4 regions of the Bacillus sp. FJAT-45350 genome follow, and region 1 is predicted to be linked to each of the others. Evidence: riboswitches for the same ligand, from Rfam matches in the RefSeq annotation. Region 1 holds a riboswitch; each other region holds the start of a gene.
The links. A riboswitch is a leader RNA that binds a small molecule or an ion and turns the genes downstream of it on or off. The one in region 1 is predicted to bind cobalamin.
Positions count from the first base shown of each region.

Region 2: another riboswitch for cobalamin. It lies ahead of cobJ (precorrin-3B C(17)-methyltransferase); the one in region 1 lies ahead of CD003_RS10185 (helical backbone metal receptor).
Region 3: another riboswitch for cobalamin. It lies ahead of CD003_RS17755 ((2Fe-2S) ferredoxin domain-containing protein); the one in region 1 lies ahead of CD003_RS10185 (helical backbone metal receptor).
Region 4: another riboswitch for cobalamin. It lies ahead of CD003_RS05240 (ribonucleoside-diphosphate reductase subunit alpha); the one in region 1 lies ahead of CD003_RS10185 (helical backbone metal receptor).

Region 1 covers NZ_NISU01000001.1:2,029,026-2,034,462, reverse strand. Annotated here, with positions in the region: gene CD003_RS10200 (response regulator transcription factor) at 1-148, shown strand, start outside; gene CD003_RS10195 (ATP-binding protein) at 145-1,932, shown strand; gene CD003_RS22295 (hypothetical protein) at 2,159-2,287, shown strand; gene CD003_RS10190 (flavodoxin) at 2,309-2,749, shown strand; cobalamin riboswitch at 3,062-3,240, shown strand; gene CD003_RS10185 (helical backbone metal receptor) at 3,390-4,391, shown strand; gene CD003_RS10180 (FecCD family ABC transporter permease) at 4,354-5,403, shown strand; gene CD003_RS10175 (heme ABC transporter ATP-binding protein) at 5,422-5,437, shown strand, end outside.
Region 2 covers NZ_NISU01000001.1:2,148,913-2,154,349, reverse strand. Annotated here, with positions in the region: gene CD003_RS10810 (precorrin-2 dehydrogenase/sirohydrochlorin ferrochelatase family protein) at 1-237, shown strand, start outside; gene bioB (biotin synthase BioB) at 392-1,363, shown strand; gene CD003_RS10800 (PRC-barrel domain-containing protein) at 1,591-2,349, shown strand; gene CD003_RS10795 (hypothetical protein) at 2,623-2,859, shown strand; cobalamin riboswitch at 3,007-3,191, shown strand; gene cobJ (precorrin-3B C(17)-methyltransferase) at 3,426-5,045, shown strand; gene CD003_RS10785 (sirohydrochlorin chelatase) at 5,065-5,437, shown strand, end outside.
Region 3 covers NZ_NISU01000002.1:236,232-241,668, forward strand. Annotated here, with positions in the region: gene CD003_RS17745 (YugN-like family protein) at 1-377, shown strand, start outside; gene CD003_RS22005 (hypothetical protein) at 520-678, shown strand; gene CD003_RS17750 (carbon-nitrogen hydrolase family protein) at 706-1,464, shown strand; cobalamin riboswitch at 1,613-1,805, shown strand; gene CD003_RS17755 ((2Fe-2S) ferredoxin domain-containing protein) at 1,941-2,336, shown strand; gene CD003_RS17760 (transcriptional regulator) at 2,579-3,229, opposite strand; gene CD003_RS22395 (hypothetical protein) at 3,626-3,748, opposite strand; gene CD003_RS17765 (ATP-grasp domain-containing protein) at 4,322-5,254, shown strand; gene phaC (class III poly(R)-hydroxyalkanoic acid synthase subunit PhaC) at 5,300-5,437, opposite strand, start outside.
Region 4 covers NZ_NISU01000001.1:1,044,395-1,049,831, forward strand. Annotated here, with positions in the region: gene CD003_RS05220 (cell wall hydrolase) at 1-91, opposite strand, end outside; gene CD003_RS05225 (LLM class flavin-dependent oxidoreductase) at 389-1,390, shown strand; gene CD003_RS05230 (hypothetical protein) at 1,528-1,755, shown strand; gene CD003_RS05235 (metallophosphoesterase) at 1,937-2,485, shown strand; cobalamin riboswitch at 2,676-2,873, shown strand; gene CD003_RS05240 (ribonucleoside-diphosphate reductase subunit alpha) at 3,111-5,396, shown strand; gene CD003_RS05245 (ribonucleotide-diphosphate reductase subunit beta) at 5,410-5,437, shown strand, end outside.

The DNA of each region.
Region 1 (5,437 bases):
GAATTATGATTTCTTTGGTGATTTACGTACAGTCGATACACATATTAAGAGACTACGTGAAAAGCTTAACCGTGTGTCACCTGAGGCAGCTAGTATGATTTCCACTGTATGGGGTGTTGGTTACAAATTTGAGGCTGCGAAAGAATGATGTTTTGGAGAAGTGTAGTAGGGAAGCTTTGGTTTACAATTTTATTTTTAGTTTCTGTCGTACTAGCTATTTTAATGGTGTTGCTTATGCAATTCTTCGAACGATTTCATGTAAGTGAAGCTGAATCTCATTTAATGAATCATGCGTCGATGATAGCGACAATTCTAGAGGAATATGGAAACAGAGAAGCTGCACTTTCAACGATTTCGATGATTGCAAAAGCCTATGATACCAAGGTTGTCATTATTGGTAGAGAGGATCACTGGTATTCAAAAAATGGAGACTCGATCGCTAATTTGCCGATCGAGACTTTTTATGAAGACCCACTATTATCGAGAGCACTAGAAGGAGATTCAACGGTTATGACACAAGGAGATTTTCCATTCCATGAAGATGGGGTAGAAGTTCATACTGAAGTCATGATTGTTGGAGTACCGATTGATAATCTGTTTGGAGATATGGGAGCAGTTTATTTATATCAATCTCTAACAGCAATAAAAGAGACAACAGCTGAAACAAAACGAATTATTTATTTTTCAGCAGGAGTTGCGATTGTATTAACGACTATTTTTGCTTTCTTTCTTTCAACGCGTATCACGTCTCCATTACGAAAAATGCGGCAAGTTTCTTTTGAAGTGTCAGAAGGCAAATTTGATACGAAAGTACCTATACTTACAACGGATGAAATTGGTCAATTAGCGATTGCTTTTAATCGAATGGGTAGAGAATTAAATAAAAATTTAATGGCATTGAATCAAGAGAAGGAACAGCTCTCACGAATTCTAAGTAGTATGGCAGATGGAGTTATTACGTTAAATCGTAAAGGCGAAATTGTCGTAACAAATCCTCCGGCAGATGTATTTATTCAATCATGGTACTTTGAACAAGGGATGCTACCTGAAAATGGTGATGATTTACCTAAAGCAATTAAAAAGCTGTTTCAAAAAGTTGTTGCTCTAGAAAAAGAACAAATGACGGAAGTAGCTATACAAGGACGAAATTGGGCTATATTGATGACACCTCTTTATGATGACACCTTCGTTCGTGGTGCTGTAGCTGTTATTAGAGATATGACTGAGGAACGTCGCTTAGATAAACTTCGTAAAGATTTTATCGCGAATGTTTCCCATGAATTACGCACGCCTATTTCCATGCTTCAAGGGTATAGTGAGGCAATTATTGATGATATTGCTCAGTCCGATGAGGAAAAGAAAGAAATCGCTCAAATTATTTATGATGAATCATTACGTATGGGGCGTTTAGTAAATGAATTACTAGACTTGGCAAGAATGGAAGCTGGTCATATTCAATTGAATCAGGAAGATATCAATGTAAGTGAATATACAGAACGAGTACTACGTAAGTTCCAAGGGTTAGTAAAAGAGCATAAGATTTACTTAGAATCAGATATTAAAGGTGAGTCAATAAGAGGCTTTATTGACCCAGACAGGATAGACCAGGTCTTAACAAACTTAATTTCTAATGCGATTCGTCATACTGAGGAAAATGGTAGTGTGAAAGTGTCAGTATCGGCTAATGAAAATGAAATTAAGTTTGATGTAAAAGATACTGGTTCAGGAATCCCAGAAGAGGATTTACCATTCGTGTTTGAACGATTCTATAAAGCAGATAAGGCTAGAACACGTGGACGAGCTGGTACAGGATTAGGTCTAGCGATAGTGAAAAACATTGTAGAAGCTCATGGTGGACAAATTTCTGTTCATAGCAAAATAAATGAAGGAACGACATTTTCCTTTATTTTACCTCGATATAATGAAGAATAAAGAGAAATAGAGCGAAAATCATTGTTTCATACGTAACAATGAGGATTAATTGAGATTTATTTAAAAGGCCATTACGGTTTTTAAGTAAATCTCTTTTTTTTTTTTGAAATATTTACTCTATGTTATTAAAGTCTTAAAGAAACCATTGACAATGATAATCGTTATCGTTAAAATGTTGTTATTGAAAATGATTTTCATTAACGATTATTTATGAGGGGGAAATGGAATGGAAAGTACTCTTTCGTCTAATAAAGAACAGTATGTCATTGCAGGAATGTATGAAACAAAAAGCTCTCACTGTACACATCCCATCATTTTTGTTGGGATGTGTACAAATACAACACAATTAAATTAATAATTGAAGGGATGATTTTATATGTCAAGAGCATTATTAATCTATGCGAGCATGTCTGGTAATACTGAATCTGTTGCGGATTTAGTTGAAGTGGGATTGAAGAACAAAGGTGTTAAAGTCTTTAAAAAAGAAGTTATGGAATGCGATACAAGTATATTAGAGGGGTATGATGCAGTACTTTTAGGAGCTTATACATGGGGAGACGGTGAATTGCCTGATGAGTTTTTGGACTTCTATGAAGAAATGGCAGGTATTGATTTATCAGGAAAGAAATTTGCTATCTTTGGAACAGGGGATACCTCTTATCCTGAATTTTGCGGTGCGGTAGATTTACTTGAAGCAATGGTAGCCGAAAAAAATGGAGTAATAGTATTACCAGGGTTAAAAATAGAATTAAGTCCTGATGAAGATGAGGAAACTTGCAAGTTGTTTGGGGAGAATTTTGCAGAAAAAATAGCATAGAAATTACAAAGTGTTGAGGCTGATTAGCTTTAACACTTTTTTGTTTAGCAAGGAAACTAAAAAATACTGTATTGTAGTGGGAGCAAAGAAAAAGATGGACTAAATTTCTATAACTTATTGTATGATAAACTGAATAAGAGTAGTGTTTAACTACCTATTTTGACATAAATAAAAAGAGATTCATTCTACGATTGTTTTAATAAGGAACGTATTCAGCATTGTAATGAGAAAAATTCACTTAAAAGTTTAGGAGAAAACACTGTCAAAATACAAAAAATTGTGTATAATTGAGACGTAATTCGTTGTTGAACTACATAATAAATTCTTTAAGGTCACTTATAATAAGTGTTAATAGGGAAGTTGGTGAAAATCCAACACGGTCCCGCCACTGTAAATACTAGAATCTTTCAATGAACCACTGTCTTTTGATGGGAAGGGGAAAGTTTCGTTATAGTATGAGTCAGGAGACCTGCCTTAAAGTATTGTGAATCCTTCGAGGAAAAGGTGAAGCAGGTTGGATAGAAACTACTTTTATAAGTTGTCTATACTTTCTGCAAATAAAGTCCTCGTCATAGGGCTTTATTTTTTTACCTTTTAGTTCATAACTACAAACTCAAGAAAAACAGAGGAGATGGAGAATTTGAAGAAATGTTTAACAATACTTATGGCTCTTCTAGTTACACTTATTCTACTAGTAGGTTGTAACACAACAGATACAACTGTAGAAGCGCCAGATGAAGACCAAGCGATAGAAACTGAACAAGAAGATGTTGTTGAGGGAGAAGGGGACGAAGACCAATTCCCATTAACGCTAACAGATGCAATGGATAATGAAGTAACGATTGAAGAAGAACCGAAACGAATTGTTTCGTTAATTCCTAGCATTACGGAAACTATTTTTGCCCTTGATAAGGGAGAATATTTAGTAGGAAGAACTGATTGGTGTAATTACCCTGAAGCAGCGTTAGAAGTTGATAGTGTAGGAGGAATGGAGTTCGATGTTGAAAAGCTACTTTCACTTACACCTGATCTAGTTATCTCTCATGCATCAGGCGCACATAGCTCTGCAGATGGGTTAGACCAACTACGAAATGCTGGTGTAACAGTTGTAGTTGTAAATGATGCAACATCAATTGATGATGTATACAAAGCAATTGCGATGATTGCCAATGTGACGGGTGCTGTTGATAAAGGAGAGGAAATTGTTTCAGAGATGACAGCAACATTCGAGGAAATAGCTGCTAAGGCAAGTGCTATTTCAGTAAATGACCAGGTAAAGGTTTGGGTTGAAGTTTCACCTGCTCCAGAAATTTATACAACTGGAAAAGGTACGTTTTTAGATGAGATGTTACAAATGATAAATGCAACGAATGCTGCGAGTGAAGTTGATGGTTGGGCAATGTTTACTGAAGAAGAAGCTGTTGCTTTCAATCCAGATGTAATTGTTACTACTTATGGTTATTATGTTGAAAATCCAAGTGAACAAATTAAACAACGTTCTGCTTGGAAAGATGTGACTGCAGTTACGAATGATCGTATCTACGATGTTGATCCAGATCAAGTGACTCGTTCAGGCCCTCGTTTAGTAAAAGGAGTAGAAGAACTTGCAACGCGTATCTATCCAGACGTTTTTGCAGAATAACAAGTTCCTGTCCTATTTAATTGCACTATCATTTTTATTTTTATCAATCTTAATCGGTATTGCAAAGGGGAGTCTTTCGATTCCCTTTTCTACTATCATTTTGATTCTAGTAAATGTGGTAGTTCCATTAAATGTGGAGGTAGAGCCATTACTTACAAATATCGTTCTTGAAATCAGGGCTCCACGAGTGTTCCTAGCAATGATAGTTGGCGCTTCATTAGCACTTGCAGGAGCAGCATTTCAAGGTTTTTTAAAAAACCCTCTAGCTGACCCTTTCACATTAGGGGTTTCTTCTGGAGCAGCTGTAGGTGCTGTATTTGTATTGTTTTTTGGAATCACAATTCCTTTTTTAGGAGCATTTACTTTACCTATTATTAGTGTCTTCTTCGGTTTTTTAACTTTACTATTCGTTATTTTCTTTGCTAGACTTGTTCAAAAATCAATGTCGGCTGAAACGATAATTTTAGCCGGAATTATCGTAAGTTCTTTTCTTGGCTCCCTAATCTCATTAATGATTGCCTTAACCGGTGACGAATTAAGACAAATTATTAGCTGGCTCATGGGTAGTGTTGCAATGAGAGGGTGGAGTTATGTTGGCTTAATTATTCCTTTCTTTTTAATAGGATTCTTTCTGCTTCTTTTTAATACTCGAGAATTAAATGCACTGGCGTTTGGAGAAGAAACAGCAAGGCATCTTGGAGTTAACATACAAAAGCGAAAAATCATGATCTTGGCTGGAGCTTCGATTTTAACTGGTAGTGCAGTAGCGGTTTCGGGTACGATAGGCTTCGTTGGACTAGTTATTCCTCACTTAGTAAGGATAATATGGGGGGCAGACCATCGTCATCTTTTACCGCTATCAATGTTAATCGGTGGAGGGTTTCTCATTTTAACAGATTTAGTAGCAAGGACGATTATTGCTCCTACTGAATTACCGATAGGGGTCATCACTGCACTTATTGGAGGGCCTGTATTTGGGTTACTTCTGTTAAGGCAACGTCGTGGATTATAGCTGAAAGGAGGAGGACTCATGCTAAAGGTTCATA
Region 2 (5,437 bases), 120 kb from region 1:
AGTCTAGCAAAGAAAATTAAGGATGAATTAGCTACTATTTATGATGAGAATGTGGAAGAAGAGCTCGAATTTCTTTTTGAAGCTAGAAAAAAAGTTTTAAGGGAACTAAAACTAGAGAAGCATCGTAAACTTTTGTTAAAAAAATTAATAGATGAGTTGCCAATTTGTAAAGAGAAACGTCAACAACAATTTGAAATATGGTTACAAAATCTGAAGAGTCAAGAAGTAGATGTGTAGAAACATTGCTTCATGGCTCTTTTTTACTAGTTGTTATTGGAATTGTTCAAAAACTATTGTCAATTTCTACTTTAAATGTTAACTTTATATTATAAAAAGTTAACGAAGGGGTGTTCGAATGTCTATAACAAATACAAAAAATCGTTGGGAGCAAATGGCGGACAAAGTCTTAAATGGAGAAATTCTATCAATTGAAGAGGGTGTTACTGTCTTACAAGCAGATGACGATGAAGTACTTCCGATTATGCAAGCTGCCTTTCGTGTACGGAAGCAATACTATGGGAAAAAAGTAAAGCTAAATATGATTATTAACGCCAAAAGTGGATTGTGTCCTGAAGACTGTGGCTATTGCTCCCAATCTACTGTTTCAAGTGCACCAGTTGAAAAGTATACATTGCTAGATAAAGAGACTCTACTAGCAGGTGCGAAAGAAGCGATGAATAGAAAAGCTGGTACATATTGTATTGTGGCAAGTGGAAGAGGTCCAACAGATGGTGAATTAGAGCAAGTAATAGATGCAGTCAAAGAAATTACTTCTACAATGCCTCTAAAGATTTGTGCTTGCTTAGGAATTCTTAATCAAGATAAGGCAAAGCGTTTAAAAGAGGCAGGAGTTCATCGTTACAATCACAATATCAATACTCATAAAGATAATCACGGTAATATCACATCGTCTCATGCATATGATCAACGTGTTCAGACTGTTGAAGATGTGAAAGGAGCAGGATTATCACCATGTTCTGGTGTGATTATCGGAATGGGGGAAACAGATGTGCAAATTGTTGAAATGGCCTATGCGTTAAGAGATATTGACGCCGACTCAATTCCGGTAAACTTCCTTCATGCCATTCCAGGAACGCCTTTAGAAAACTATTCTAGAACAAAGCCGATGAAGTCATTAAAAGTTTTAGCGCTAATGAGATTTATTAATCCAACTAAAGAAATACGTGTATCAGGTGGTCGTGAAGTGAATCTACGTACATTGCAACCATTAGCATTATATGCAGCGAATTCAATTTTTGTTGGCGACTATTTAACGACAAAGGGACAAGAAGTAATAGACGACCATCATATTATTGAAGACCTAGGATTTGAGATTGAAGAGAATGCGTTGGCAGAAGCGTAAAAGCAATAGAACTTTTATTGCAAATTATTGTTGTATATAAAAATAACCAAACATGAATAGAGGATGTTAGTTAGGCGTGGATAATAAACTATCCACGTCTATTTTAGTTTTCATGCTGAAATTTTAAATTCATAATTTGCCATTAATTTTGTATGAAGTTTAATCAATGGCTTTCTCGGTTACTAGATAAATAGATAGTAATAGTAATTATTTAGGGAGGTATTCCGATGTTTTTGTATGAAAATCTATTAAGAAGATTTACGGTTATGGCAAAGGACGGCGAAGTTGGTAAAATAGACGATTTTTATTTTGAAGATGAAAAATGGACGGTAAGGTATATTGTTGTTAATACGATTCCATGGTTTCCTGGTGGTAAAGTATTACTATCACCTATTTCAGTAGAGAAAGTAAATATAGAGGATGAAATTATTTATGTTGAATTAACTAAAGAGCAAGTGAAAAATAGTCCTGATATTGATTTTGCTAGACCTGTATCAAAGCAAATGGAGCTAGATTACCATCATTATTTTGGCTACCCGTATTATTGGTCGCCACTAGGAGTTTGGGGTCATGGTAGCTATGCTAGAGATTTAGCTACATTATCATCTGATTATGAAAAAGAATATGTCGATACGGAAGTAAATCATCACTTACGAAGTGTAAAAGAAATTACTGGTGCTGTGACTGGTTATGGTATCTTTGCTTTGGATGATGAATTTGGACAGGTGAAAGATATGATAATTGAAGATAAAACCTGGACAATACGCTATTTCATGGTCGATACAGTAAAATGGCTCCCATCAAGAAATGTTATTATTGCAAAAGATTGGATTGAGGAAATTAATTGGTCAGCGAAGCATGTTCGTGTGAATATAACAAAAGACGAAGTGAAAAATAGCCCTGAATTTTTTCCTGATCAACCTATAGATAGAAAATATGAAAAGGATATTTATGATTTTTATAGAAGAAAAAATTATTGGGAGTAAGTTCTATAAGAGCATGTTCAAAAGGTAGTGACAATGGCTTCACACGCTGTGAGCCTTGCTAGGAGAAAATCACTCCTAGCAAGGCTTTTAAAAGAATACAGCGGCTACGCTCATTGCATAGAGGTTGTTCTTTTTGAACAACCTCTATAAGTCTTCTTAAGTAGTTCTAATTAGTAAGAAAGTCTATACATTCGACTTGATAAGCTAAACTCTAACATTTCTAAAGGAGACTCTTCCTGTTATAATATAGATTGTTATGGGGAGGGGATTCAAATGGAAGAAAACAAATTAGTATATGTAATTTCAGAATTATTAGACGAGAAATTCAGAACAGTAACAAATCGATTAGACGACATTGAACAAAATCAAAAAATTTTACAAAATCAAATTTCAGCTATTTCTTCTCGAGTAGGGGATAACTCAGAAATTACCTCAATTTTAAATGAACTGACAATGAAAGTTATTGAAAGCGAGAAAGAAGTCAAAGAACTAAAATCAAGTGTCCGTTAGAGCATCCATTCTTTGGGTGCTTTTTTCATATAAGTAAGTCCATATAAACTCAGGCGAAAATACACTTTGTCTTTTCACATTCGACAGAAATTTTGAAATAGTATTGACAAAAAACCAAGTAATCTATAATCTAGTAACAAGATAACTACATAATGATAGGGAAAAGGTGAAGATTTTAGCAAATCTTCGTAAGAGGGAAGTTCGGTGAAAGTCCGACGCGGTCCCGCCACTGTAAAATAGGTTGTTCTCTTATATATCCACTGTTCAATGAATGGGAAGGGTAGAGAACGTATACTATGAGCCAGGAAACCTGCCTTTTCTATCGACACTGTTTGACCTACGGGAGATGGGGAAGTGTTAGGGAGCAAATTCCTTGTCTACTTATGTTTTCATTGTATTTGCAGCTACATACAATTTTGTATATAGGCATCTCTAACTCTTATCTAATCAGAGTTGGGGGTGCTTTTTTTGTTGTTGTTTAAAAGGAAAGTATCATGTTTTAGAAATAAATGAGTGTGCGTAAGTTCTATTATAGTTTTAATTAAATTTGAAGGGAGTGTAATTTTATGAGTGAGAAAAAAAGAGGAAAATTACTTGTGCTTGGTTTTGGACCAGGTAGTGAGGAACAAATGACACACCGAGCAAAAGAGGCTTTAATTGAGAGCGATTCAATCATTGGCTATAACACATACATAGATATTATTCGTCCGTTACTTACGACACAAGAGATTGTTCGTACTGGGATGACGGAAGAAGTAAGCCGAGCACAGGAGGCGATTCGTCAAGCGGAAACAGGAAAAAAAGTGGCGGTGATTTCAAGTGGTGACGCTGGTGTTTATGGAATGGCTGGACTCGTATATGAAGTATTAATTGAAAAAGGTTGGAAAGAGGAAACGGGAGTTGAAGTAGAAATCATACCTGGTGTATCAGCAATTAACTCTTGTGCCTCCTTACTAGGGGCTCCTGTCATGCATGATGCGTGTACGATTAGTTTAAGTGACCATCTTACCCCATGGGAATTAATAAAAAAACGGGTAAAGGCTGCTGCAGAAGCTGATTTTGTTATTGCTTTATACAATCCGAAAAGTGGACGACGTACGAGACAAATCGAAGAAACACAGAAAATTTTACTTGAGCATCGTTCCCCAAATACACCTGTTGGATTAGTGAAAAGTGCGTATCGTGAACGACAACAAATCGTCATTACAGACTTAGAAAATATGCTTGAACATGAGATTGGTATGCTGACGACAGTCGTTATTGGTAATAATTCAACCTTCTTATACGACGGCAAAATGATTACACCTAGAGGATATCAAAGAAAGTATACATTGAACGCAGACGACCAAAAGCTGAAGCCTCACCAACGTTTACAAGAAGAAGCAGAGCCTTGGGCATTGCATCAGGGCCAAGCTTTAGTCGAACAAGAAGAAATATCTTCTGTTGAATTAGCAGAAGAAGCGTTAACAAAGCTAGGTAATTCATATTCAGAAAATAAACAAGAAGTGGAAGAATCAGATAACGTATTTAAGCAAGATTCTGTGTTTGAATTTTCCGTTTCTCCAGGCATTGCCAATAAAGCATTTTCTGCAAAGCAAATGCTTGTTTTAGGTAATGTTGTTGGAGAAAAAGGAACTATTGAATATACACCTGATCATCAGCTTAAATTATCTGTCGTAACAGCAGATTCAAATACGATTATCAATCAGTTAACAGAGGAAGGGCTTTTACTTCATCCAATTGGAGATGTTGTTAATATAAAGGCTTGTGACTTTTGTGATGGTGATAAAAAGGATTCCATTCCTCAAGTGGAAGAGCTTCAACATCTTTTAGGAGGTATTAGTGTTCCTAAGAGATTAAATATCGGATTTAATGGATGTGGTATGGCGTGCTATAGCGCACCAACAAATGATATTGGAATTATTTTTAGAAGAGGAAAAGGTTTTGACTTATTCTTAGGTGCAAAAACAACTGGTCGTAATGCACAAGTAGGACAATTGGTAGCAGAAGAATTAACAGCAGAACAAATTGTAGATATCGTTTCTCGCATTGTTGAGGATTTTCGTGAGCGTGGTTTGCCAAATGAAAGGTTCCACAAATTCTTTAAGAGAGTTCAAAGGATTGAAGGTTTTACGTTCAAAGAAATGCCTGAGCAAGTTTTAGTAGATATGGCTTGTGGAGATTAACTTGAAGGAGGAGAAGAAAATGAAAGCAGTTTTATTTATTGGTCATGGTAGTAAGAAGCAAGAGGGGAATGAGCAAATTCTTCAATTTATTGAATCTATGAAAGGGGATTTAGATGTACCAATTGTGGAGTCATCCTTTTTAGAGTTTGCTACACCGACTATTGGACAAGGGATTGCTCGCTGTGTGGAAAGAGGAGCAACAAAGGTAGCGCTTATTCCGATGATGTTCTTTTCTGCTGGTCATTCAAAAATTCATATTCCTGAAGCGATAGATCATGCAAAGGAAACATATCCAGATGTTGAATTTTCGTATGGTCGTCCAATAGGAGTTCATGATAAGTTGTTTGAAATTCTTAGAAGTCGTCTACTTGCAGCAGGTTTTGATGCAAATG
Region 3 (5,437 bases), on a different contig from region 1:
TTGAAAATAAACAATTTATGCTTAAAGACTTAGAGGATAAGTTAAAGCCACTTGGGTATGTAATTTCTGGTAACTGGGATTATGAACATGGTTATTTTGACTATAAGCTTGATGACAATGGAAGTTATCAATATTTACGAATTCCATTCACAGCTGTAGAAGGTGAAATAGACCAAAAGGGTGTAATTGTTAAACTCGGAAAGCCTTTTCTACTTGCACATAAATATCAACGTGGCTTAGATGACCAGGTTATGGATTATAATTCATTTATGAATCAATTTTCAGAACCACAAGACAAAGATGCGTATATTCCACCTCAATATGTGAATACAGGAAAAAGCTTAATTCAAGAATTAGAAGCAACATTACTTTATTAATAAAGGTTGGCTTTAAGGGTGTATTTGTCCCTGATAAGCCAGCCTTTTCGTCTGTTTTTTTGGGTAAGTATAAAAGTAATGGTTGTGGATGGAAAACCGATTTTGGTAAGATAGGAAAAGTATATAATAAGGGGAGATACGAATGTCAGAACCGATTATTTTTGCCATTACGATTTTTATTGGTTGGCTAATCTTTGATTTTGTGAAACATAAAAAGCTAACGAAGGAATTAGTAATAGGAGCATTAATTGTTGCGATCATTGCTGGGCTTGGGTGGTTTGTTTTAGATTTATTATTTTAATAAATGGGTAAGTGGAGGGGGAGCTAGATGAAGAGATTACGAGTTGCTTTACTACACTTGTTACCTAAAGCTGGAGATTTACAATTCAATCAAAATTTAATTGAAAAAGCAGTTATGATAGCTGGAGAAAAAAATGTAGATTGGATTATCACACCTGAACTAGCGACTAGTGGTTTGCAGTTTTCTAGCATAGGTACGGACTGGATAACCCAACAGCCAGATACTTGGATGAATCATTTTTGTACTATTGTGAAGAGTATTAATGCTACTGTCTTCCTTGGATGTGCAGAACGTTCGAAGGAAGGAGCACTACATAATTCTGTTTTTGTTATAAGTGAGAAGGGTGAAATAATAGGTAATCAAAAGAAGTTAGCAAGAGTAGATAATTGGTCGACATCAGGTGAAGTAGTTGAACCGATATCTTTAGAGAATATAAAAGTTGGTGTATTAATTTGTGCAGATTCCTATACAGGGAATTATGCAGACAAATTACTAACGAAGGGTGCAGAAATTCTAATTGCACCTTCCTCTTGGGGACCAGGCTTACATGGACCAAATGGAGAGTGGGAACAGCGCTCTATTGATACCGGGTTACCTATCTTTGTTTGTAATCGTACCGGAGAGGATGAAACTGTGTCCTTTTGGGAAGCGGAGAGTTCTGTAATAAAAGACGGCAAACGCCTTCTTACTTACAAATCGAAACAATCTGCCATTCTACTGTTTGATTGGGATTTGGAAGCTATGAATTTAGTGTCTACGTCTTTTGATGTGGAGTATATATGGTGAAACGAACAAACGAATGGGAGTTTAAAGCAAAACATTTATTGGGATTCCTCTCGCAGTTGGTACGATACTAAATATAAATTGATATTTTTAAATATTTCCATTATCATAAAGGTAGAAACTAGTAAAAAGTTTCTATGAATTAACTATAAATAATTTTTGGAATTCTAGGTGTCTAATAGACTTAATAGGGAATCTGGTGGAAATCCAGAGCTGTCCCCGCAACTGTAAGTGTGGATGAAATGAGAAACCACTGTATAAGTAACTTTACCGGTGCTTATACGGGAAGGCTCAGAGTAAGAAGAAGCACGAGTCAGGAGACCTGCCTAACTTCCATAAGTTTCATTTCTTCGGGGTGAGAGAAGTTGAAACGGCAGGGATATCATGTTCTTTCATGATAATAATATTGCCGTTTTATGCTCTTTCTCCGTTGGTGAGGAAGGGCTTTTTATATTAAGAAACTGAGAGGGGATAACGTAATGGCTACTTGGGATTTATCTAATACAAACCATCATTTATTGATTTGTAATGGAGGAAGTTGCAATAAGTCTGGAGCAGAGGAATTAACACTAACAGTAAGAAATGAAATTAGTAATCGTGGATTAGATAACATGATACATACAACAAGAACACGATGCAATGGTCGTTGCAAGGATAAATGTGTTGTAGTTGATTATCCAAAAGGGGACTGGTATCAAAATATGGAGCCTGAAGATGTTTCAGATTTTATTGATTCACTATGTGCAAACCAAACATTTTCTAAGAAATTAGCACTTTCTTATAATGGAGCAGGGTTTGAAAGTGGAGATGGTACAGTAACGGGTGATCTAAAAAATGTTGAAGTTGTGAGTAAGGTTTCAAAAGTGTACGAGTAAAGATATTGTGAGGATAATGGATAAATTGTTTAAACGAAGTGGTTCGGACACTAGTTCCGTTAATTTGATATTACTAGTTGATTTAGAGAATAATTGGATCCTAATTCCGCTATTTGTATATATGACGTCCAAATCATAAGTTTTAAGAGGGGATAACGGATACAATGTCCATAAAGAATGTAATATTAGAGGGTTTTATGATAATAACGGAACCTGTGTCCCTATTCGAGGTAACAATCAATTCATAGTCTTAGTTTATAAGTACGCGCTCGTTTTTCTCCACTTGCTACACTTAGAATTTGTAAATCAACAAGCTTATGCAAAGTACGTCTAGCATGGCGGTCACTTATTCGTAGGTGATTAGCAATTTCGAGTGGGGTAAAGGGGCGTAATAAGCGTCGTGCAAATCGCACAATTTCTGCTTCAAGCCATGATAACTGTGCAGGGGAATCAGTAGAGAGGAATTTTCCTATAAATGCTAGTATGAGTTGTTGGCATTTTTGTGGCTCATCTTTAATTGATAAGTACGCAATTGGTAACAATGTCCACCCGTCAAGAGTCAATAAAGAGTGTCTCCAGCATAAATCTTTAAATCGCCTAACATCTAAATCTCTAGCATGTGGTCCATAACCTTGGATTTCAATACAACCTTTAGAGTGCATAGGCATGTACGTAAGATCAAGGTAACGATAACCATTGTTGAAATCTCGCACTTCCCATTCAGGGTACAAGTGGTCTAAGTTCCCTATAGTAGGGAACCAAATTGATCTTAGAAACTCAACAGTTCCGTGGCCAAGTCCATTTTCAAGGAGCTCGCGCCTTCTTGGGTTTCTCTCTTCGGTAAGATTTGTTTGGAGCCATTCTTCGTACTTTATTTCAAATTTACTAACCATATATCACTTTCCTTCCTGGTTTTTTAATAACACCTCAAAACTAAGTAATATTGTTAATAATTAGTATAAGTTGCTATTCTACATTCGACAACCATTTAATTCAAAATAAAAAGAAGGTAGCCAACGATATGTGGCTACCTTCTAAACCTTTCCCACTCATTATACAAATCTGGGGTCGTAACGATTGTTGTATTTAACAAACACCTCATCTCTTCATGTTAGAAACAATCTTGAAATTTCGGTTCTTTGTCCAACACAATCACCTCATTTAAAAGGTAAATCGATAATTTTCCTCATTGTATAATTAACATCAAGTTAATGATGGGAGAGGGTTTGTGAGGTGCATTACTGCTCCTCAATAATTATGATGTCCAGAATGAAGAAAAGTATTCAAAATTAATTATGTCTATTTGATTTTCTTCCTTTTGTTTTCTTAGATGTACTTGGTTTCCCTCCGGCACGTGACCTTGGGTTCGTTTCATTAGCATGTTCGACGGCTTGTTCAAGTTCTTTTCTCATCTGTAATTCCTCCCTTTGAATTTTGACATTACCCATAGAGTTTCCGATTTGAATAGTTTTATCTCTGTTAAAAATTGCATAAGCAGTGCTAACTTCGTCGAATTTTAAATAAACATGTAGTAAATGAATATTCTGTATGTTAAAATAATTTGTTTTAGTGGTGGATGTACATGATATTAAATGAAATAAGGAGAAATTGAAAGGAAACCTTGAATGATTTGCGCTTTCATGTTCATTGTTTGCGTTTTCATTGACTGGAAACGCTTTTGCTATATAATACTAAAAGTTGCATAATAAAGGTAACTTATAAATGAAAGAAGGCAATGCAAATGAAAATCGTATTAGCGAAAGTCTTAGACTATTTATGTGAATGCCAAGAGCAAAAAGCAAAGCTAATCGTAGAAGACCTTAATAAAAATGGAGTACATTACTGGTATTCATCATAATTATAACGCCCCATTCGCAAAATATGCGAATGGGGCTTCTTTTTAATTAATCTAAATTATTGACTGAAAGACAAGTGTTGTAATAAGGTTACTTTGTATTGAGAGAGTAAAGAGAGTAGGCGATAGTATGTCAAAAATTTATATAATTCATGAAAATGATGAATGGACAGTACATTTAACGAAGCGACTAAAGGAATTACACCTACCTTATGAGGAATGGCATTTGAAAAATGGAGTTGTTGATTTACAGTCGGTTCCTCCTGAAGGTGTATTTTATAGCCGAATGAGTGCGTCATCACATACAAGAGGACACCGATACGCTCCAGAATTAGCTAATGCTGTAATTGCGTGGTTAGAGCGTCATAGTAGAAAGGTATTTAACGGGAGTCGAGCTCTTGAATTAGAAGTAAGTAAAGTAGCTCAATATCTTGCGTTAAGCATAGAAGGAATTACAACTCCGAAAACGATTGCTGCTGTAGGAAGAGAGCAGCTTATTGAGGCTGCAAAGCAGTTTGAAGGACAACCTTTTATTACGAAGCATAATCGGGCTGGTAAGGGTTTAGGAGTGCAATTGTTTCAAAGTACTAAAGACCTTGAGAAATACGTGAATGGTGAGGAGTTCGATGAGCCAGTTGACGGGATTACTCTAATACAGGAATATATTTCAGCTCCAGAGCCATATATCACACGTTGTGAGTTTGTTGGTGGGAAGTTTATCTATGCTGTCAAAGTGGATACGTCGAATGGATTTGAGTTATGTCCAGCTGAGGCATGCCAAATTGGCGACTTATATTGCCCGGTAGGTGAAGAGAAAGAGGAAAAGCCGATGTTTGAAGTTATTCCTAATTTTGAAGACCCTCTAATAGAGAAACTAGAGCGTTTTTTAGAGAAAAATGAGATTCATGTTGCTGGGATAGAATTTATTCGTAATCAAGAAGGGGTTATCTACACGTATGATGTAAATACGAATACAAATTATAATCCAGAAGCTGAACAAGTAGCAGGAGTATATGGAATGCTAGAATTATCCAAGTTTTTAGGGGAAGAGCTAGACAAATAAACAGATAAAACAAAGGAGCTTCCCATCGGGAGCTCCTTTGTTATTTTATGAACGTACAGCTAACCATTCCCCGATTTTGGGGTAAGTCATATTAACAGCTTTAGGTCCAAAGGTTATTGAAACATGACCAGTAGGCATAGAAACATACTCTTTATCTTCACTTGAAATCTTATCCATAAGTGC
Region 4 (5,437 bases), 980 kb from region 1:
TTGTGTCTCCTTCTTGAACCGTATATGCAAAAGTAGATCCAGTAAAACAAAAGGCTGCTAGTAATGTTAACACAAAAATTAGTTTTTTCATTTGTATCCTCCTAGTAAACTTAGCTTTTAATAGCTTTTGATATAACTTATCCCTATGAATGAAGATCCAAGAATAGTATTACAATTTGTTTACAAAGGAGTTTTAATAGGATGGTTAAAAGTTTTTTTATATCTGATAGTTTTCTATTGGTTCAAGAATCATCTTTTAAAATTTCTTATCACATATTGGCAGTTATCATCTTATAGATGATATAATCTAGATGTTTTTTGAATATTTTGCGTTTGTTCATGTAATCGGGTTGATAAATATAATTAGGTTTATTGGGAGGAAGAAACTATGTCAAATAGTAACATACCAGTTTCAGTGTTAAATTTAGTTCCAGTTCGTAAAGGGGAGGGGGATAAAGAAGCAATTGATGCCATGGTTGACTTGGCGCAAGCAACAGAGAAGATGGGATACTCACGCTATTGGATTGCTGAGCATCATAATGCAGCGGCTCTGGTTAGTTCTGCAACGTCTATATTAATCAAACATACGTTGGAGAATACGGAAAAAATCCGAGTCGGTTCTGGTGGGATTATGTTACCGAACCATTCACCTTTAATTGTCGCAGAACAATTTGGAACATTGGAAACGATTTATCCTAAGCGAGTTGACTTAGGTCTTGGAAGGGCACCGGGTACTGATATGTCAACGGCAAATGCACTTAGACGCTCTCAGCACGAATCTGTCTATACATTTCCTCAGGATGTGAACGATTTACTTAGATATTTCGGTCCTGAAGAGAAGCAAGAGTTTGTAAAAGCATTTCCTGGTGTAGGAAGGAATGTTCCACTCTATATTCTTGGCTCGTCAACAGAATCAGCAATCTTAGCAGCAAAACTAGGTTTACCATATGCGTTCGCGTCTCATTTTGCACCAACGTATTTAGGTGAAGCACTTTCTATTTATCGCAACAACTTCAAGCCTTCTGAATATTTAGATGAGCCATATGTGATCACATGTCTCGGAGTAGTAGCAGCTGAAACAGATGAGGAAGCCGAATTCGAGGCTACAACAATGCTACAACGCTCGTTATACATGACCCGTCGTGGCCGCCATCCGTTATACCCACCGGTTGAGAATATGGACGATTTATGGAATGAATCGGAAAAACAAATGGTGTTAGCTAAGCACCGAATGACATTAGTAGGAAGTAAAGATTCAATCCGTACACAATTGAAGGAATTTCAAGCTAGATACAATGCTGATGAAGTTATGGCTGTCACGTACATTTATGACCGCGACAAACAAAAGAGATCTTATGAGATATTGAAAGAAGTAGTGGATGGAAAATAGCAAGAAAAGTTAAGTAGGAGGGAGCGCTAGTAAACCGCTCTCTTGACTATTCTCAATGAAAATAGGTAGACGTTATCTAACCAAAAAATAGTGCTTGTCTACGAAACATCTATTATAATAATAGTATAGGTGATAACGTGGAGAAGCAAATTCTTGATTTACTTACTGAAATGAGTAAAGAAATGAAAAGTATGAAATCACAAATGCATAATCGATTTGATACTATTCAATCAAAGCTCGAAGGTGTTGGAGGGCTGTTTGAATTAACTAATGAATCAAGAATTACTGACGTAGACTTTATCGCTGACAAGGTAAATAAACTAGAGAGAGAACTATATATACTAAAAAATAAAAGTAATAACTAGGGTGCTGAGGCACTCTTTTTTGTTACAGGTAGGTTTCGCAGTACCAGATTAAAGAATTTTCAAGAACGGTAATGGATATTATTTTGGTTATAATTTTAAATGGGAAGGGATCGGAAATCCCACGATTGAAAAAGTGTGGGTATATTGTCTAATTTCCTAAAGAAGAAAGAGGAAGAATAGAATGAAAAAGAGGTTGATATTATCTACAATATTCGTATGTATTATTATTTTATCAGCGAAAATTTATTTTGATACGAATGAATTCAAAGTAAATACTGTCCAATTTCAAACAAAGATAATTCCTAGTAATTCTGAATTCACTGTTTTACAAATTAGTGATTTACATAATAAAGTTTTTGGAGTTAACAATGAAAAATTAATTAATACCGTGGAAAACCTTGACGCAGACATTATTGTGATAACAGGAGACCTTATTGATAGGAGCACAGATGATTTTAAACATGTTTTTTCTCTTATTGAGAATATAACAACCATTAATCAAAAGGTTTTCTTTGTATCTGGTAACCATGAGTGGGGTAACTCTTATACTAGTGATTTTATAAAAGGTCTTCGAGAGCGAAATATTACTATTTTAAACAATGAAAATACTCAAATTACGATAAGAGATGTTACCATTAACTTAGCTGGGTTGGACGATGCCTCAACAAATCATGAAAATGTAGAAGAAGCATTTAATGGAATAAATCAAGAGCTATATACTTTTATATAAAAGATAAATAAAACGAGAGCGATAGCAGCATAAAGCTATCGCCTTCTTCAATTGAGGGGTCAGTCCACCTGTAATTTAACGCGTTAGCAAAGTGGGGGACTGACCCCACTTTGCTTATAAATAAATTCTATGTTTACATTTAGTATATAACAATATATAGTAATAGTTACATAAAGCATAACTAAATATTGTGATTTGCGGAATAATAGGTGTCTATGTTAGTAGACTTAATAGGGAATCTGGTGAAAGTCCAGAACTGTCCCCGCAACTGTAAGTGTGGATGAAATGAGATAAACCACTGTATAAGTAACTTAAAGGTGCTTGTATGGGAAGGCTCAGAGTAAGAAGAAGCACAAGTCAGGAGACCTGCCGATTTATTCCAAAAAGTTTCATTTCTTCGGGGGGTGAGAAGTCGAAACGGTACAGTAGGGGTATTTATCTTTCCTTATTTTTCTTTATGTACCGTTTATATTCCAATTACTCTTCCGATTTCGGAGGAGTTTTTTTGTTGTCAACAAACTTTAAAATCTTTCATGTTGGATAAGTGAAAGCATATTCGCACTCTGCTTTACAGGTTTTGTTTTTTATAAAAAACGTCAACTATTGAAAATTAAAGGAGAAATATATGAGTATACCAACTGATTCTGAACAACGTTCTACTGTTATTGCTGCTATACAAGAAGTGACTAATAAATACGGAATTAATGCAAAAGAATTACTAGATAGGATAAAGGATGTAGATGAAGAGGATGCCAACCAACAATCGTTATTATATGCCCTACATCATATATCTATTGACCAACCGAATTGGACGTTTTTAGCATCGAAACTCTATTTGAATGAATTGTATAAAAAAGCTTCTGAAAGCCGTGGGTATGATCCTTCACAAAAATACGGTGATTTCTATCAACTTATAAAATTATTAACTGAAAAAGGAATATACTCACCGAGTCTATTCGGTTCTTACAGTTTCGAAGAGGTCGATGAGTTAATGACTGTAATAGAGTCAACACGTGATAACTTATTTAATTTCATTGGACTATTTTTACTGGCAGACAGGTATCTAGCTAGAGACCATGAGAAACATATATTTGAGTTACCACAAGAGCGATTTATGATTATTGCGATGACTTTAATGCAACAAGAATCAAAAGAAAAGCGACTATCACTAGTAAAAGAAGCTTACTGGGCATTAAGTAATTTATATATGACGGTAGCTACTCCTACGTTAGCAAATGCAGGAAAGAGCTTCGGTCAATTGTCATCATGTTTCATTGATACAGTTGATGACTCATTAGATAGCATTTATTTAAATAACTGGGACAATGCGAGATTAAGTAAAGATGGTGGGGGAATAGGCATTTATTACGGAAAAGTCCGTGCGTTAGGTTCAGATATTAAGAGCTTTAAAGAAAACTCTTCAGGAGTAGTACCATGGATTCGACTAGTAAATGACACTGCTGTTAGTGTTGATCAATTAGGTCAACGTCAAGGAGCAATCGCTGTTTACCTTGATTTGTTTCATAAAGATATTATGAATGGATTTTTAGATTTAAAAACTAATAACGGTGATGAGCGTCGAAAGGCACATGATATTTTTACAGGTGTGACAGTTCCTGATTTATTTATGGAAAAACTACAGGAAGTTGATGATAGTGGAAAAAGTATCGGGTACTGGTCGACATTTTGTCCTCATCAAGTAAAGCAAATCATGGGATGGAAAGATGATAAGGGGAAGGCATTAGGGTTAGAAGACTTTTTTGATGATACAGGTAGAAAATATTTTACAGAAAAATATGAAGAAGCAGTAAATCATCCGTTACTTCCACGTAAAACATACCGAGCGATGGACGTAATGAAGCGAATTATGGTTGCTCAATTAGAAACGGGTACGCCATATATGTTCTATAGAGACGAAGTAAATCGCCAAAATCCGAATAAGCACATCCTTGGAAAAGGGCGCACTTCAATCTTTTGTAGCAATTTATGTACTGAAATTACGCAAAATATGTCCGCAACTCAGATTGTAAAGGAATATCAAGATGAGGACGGAAACATTGTGATTGTCCGTAAGCCGGGTGATTTTGTCGTTTGTAATTTATCATCAATTCACCTTCCGAATGCTGTAAAAGCTAATGTGCTAGGACGCTTAATTCCTATTCAAATGAGAATGCTAGATAATGTAATTGATCTGAATACGATAACGGTGGGACAAGCACAAATAACGAATAAAAAATTTCGTGCAGTTGGATTAGGAACATTTGGCTGGCATCATTTGCTTGCTACCAAAGGGATACATTGGGAGTCTAAGGAAGCGGTTCAATATGCAGATGAGCTTTATGAAACAATAGCATATTACACAATTCAAAGCTCAATGGAGTTAGCTAAAGAAAAAGGTGCTTATAGTCAATTCGAGGGGTCCGAATGGCATACTGGAGATTATTTTCAAAGAAAAGGTTATGAATCAAAACAATGGTTGAACTTACTTGAGGAAGTTCGCGTAAATGGGGTGCGGAACGGCTGGATGATGGCGGTTGCTCCTAACTCTTCCACAGCGAAAATAGGTGGCTCAACTGATGGTATTGATCCTTTATATGCTGTTGAATATGCTGAGGAAAAGAAAAACTTTAAGTTCATAGTGACAGCACCAGAACTAACTCATACCACGTATCCTTATTATAAAAAAGCAAGATATGAATTAGACCAACGGTGGAGTATTAAACAAAATGCAAGTAGGCAAAGGCATATTGACCAATCGATTAGCTTTAATCTTTATGTACGCCATAATATAAAAGCAATCGACTTACTAAATCTTCATCTAGAGGCTTGGAAGCAAAAATTAAAGACGACTTACTATGTTCGAAGTACTTCACAATCTGAAATAGATGAATGTCAAGCTTGTCATAGTTAGAGGAGGAGAAACGATGAATGGACAAAACGCTTTAACAAAAA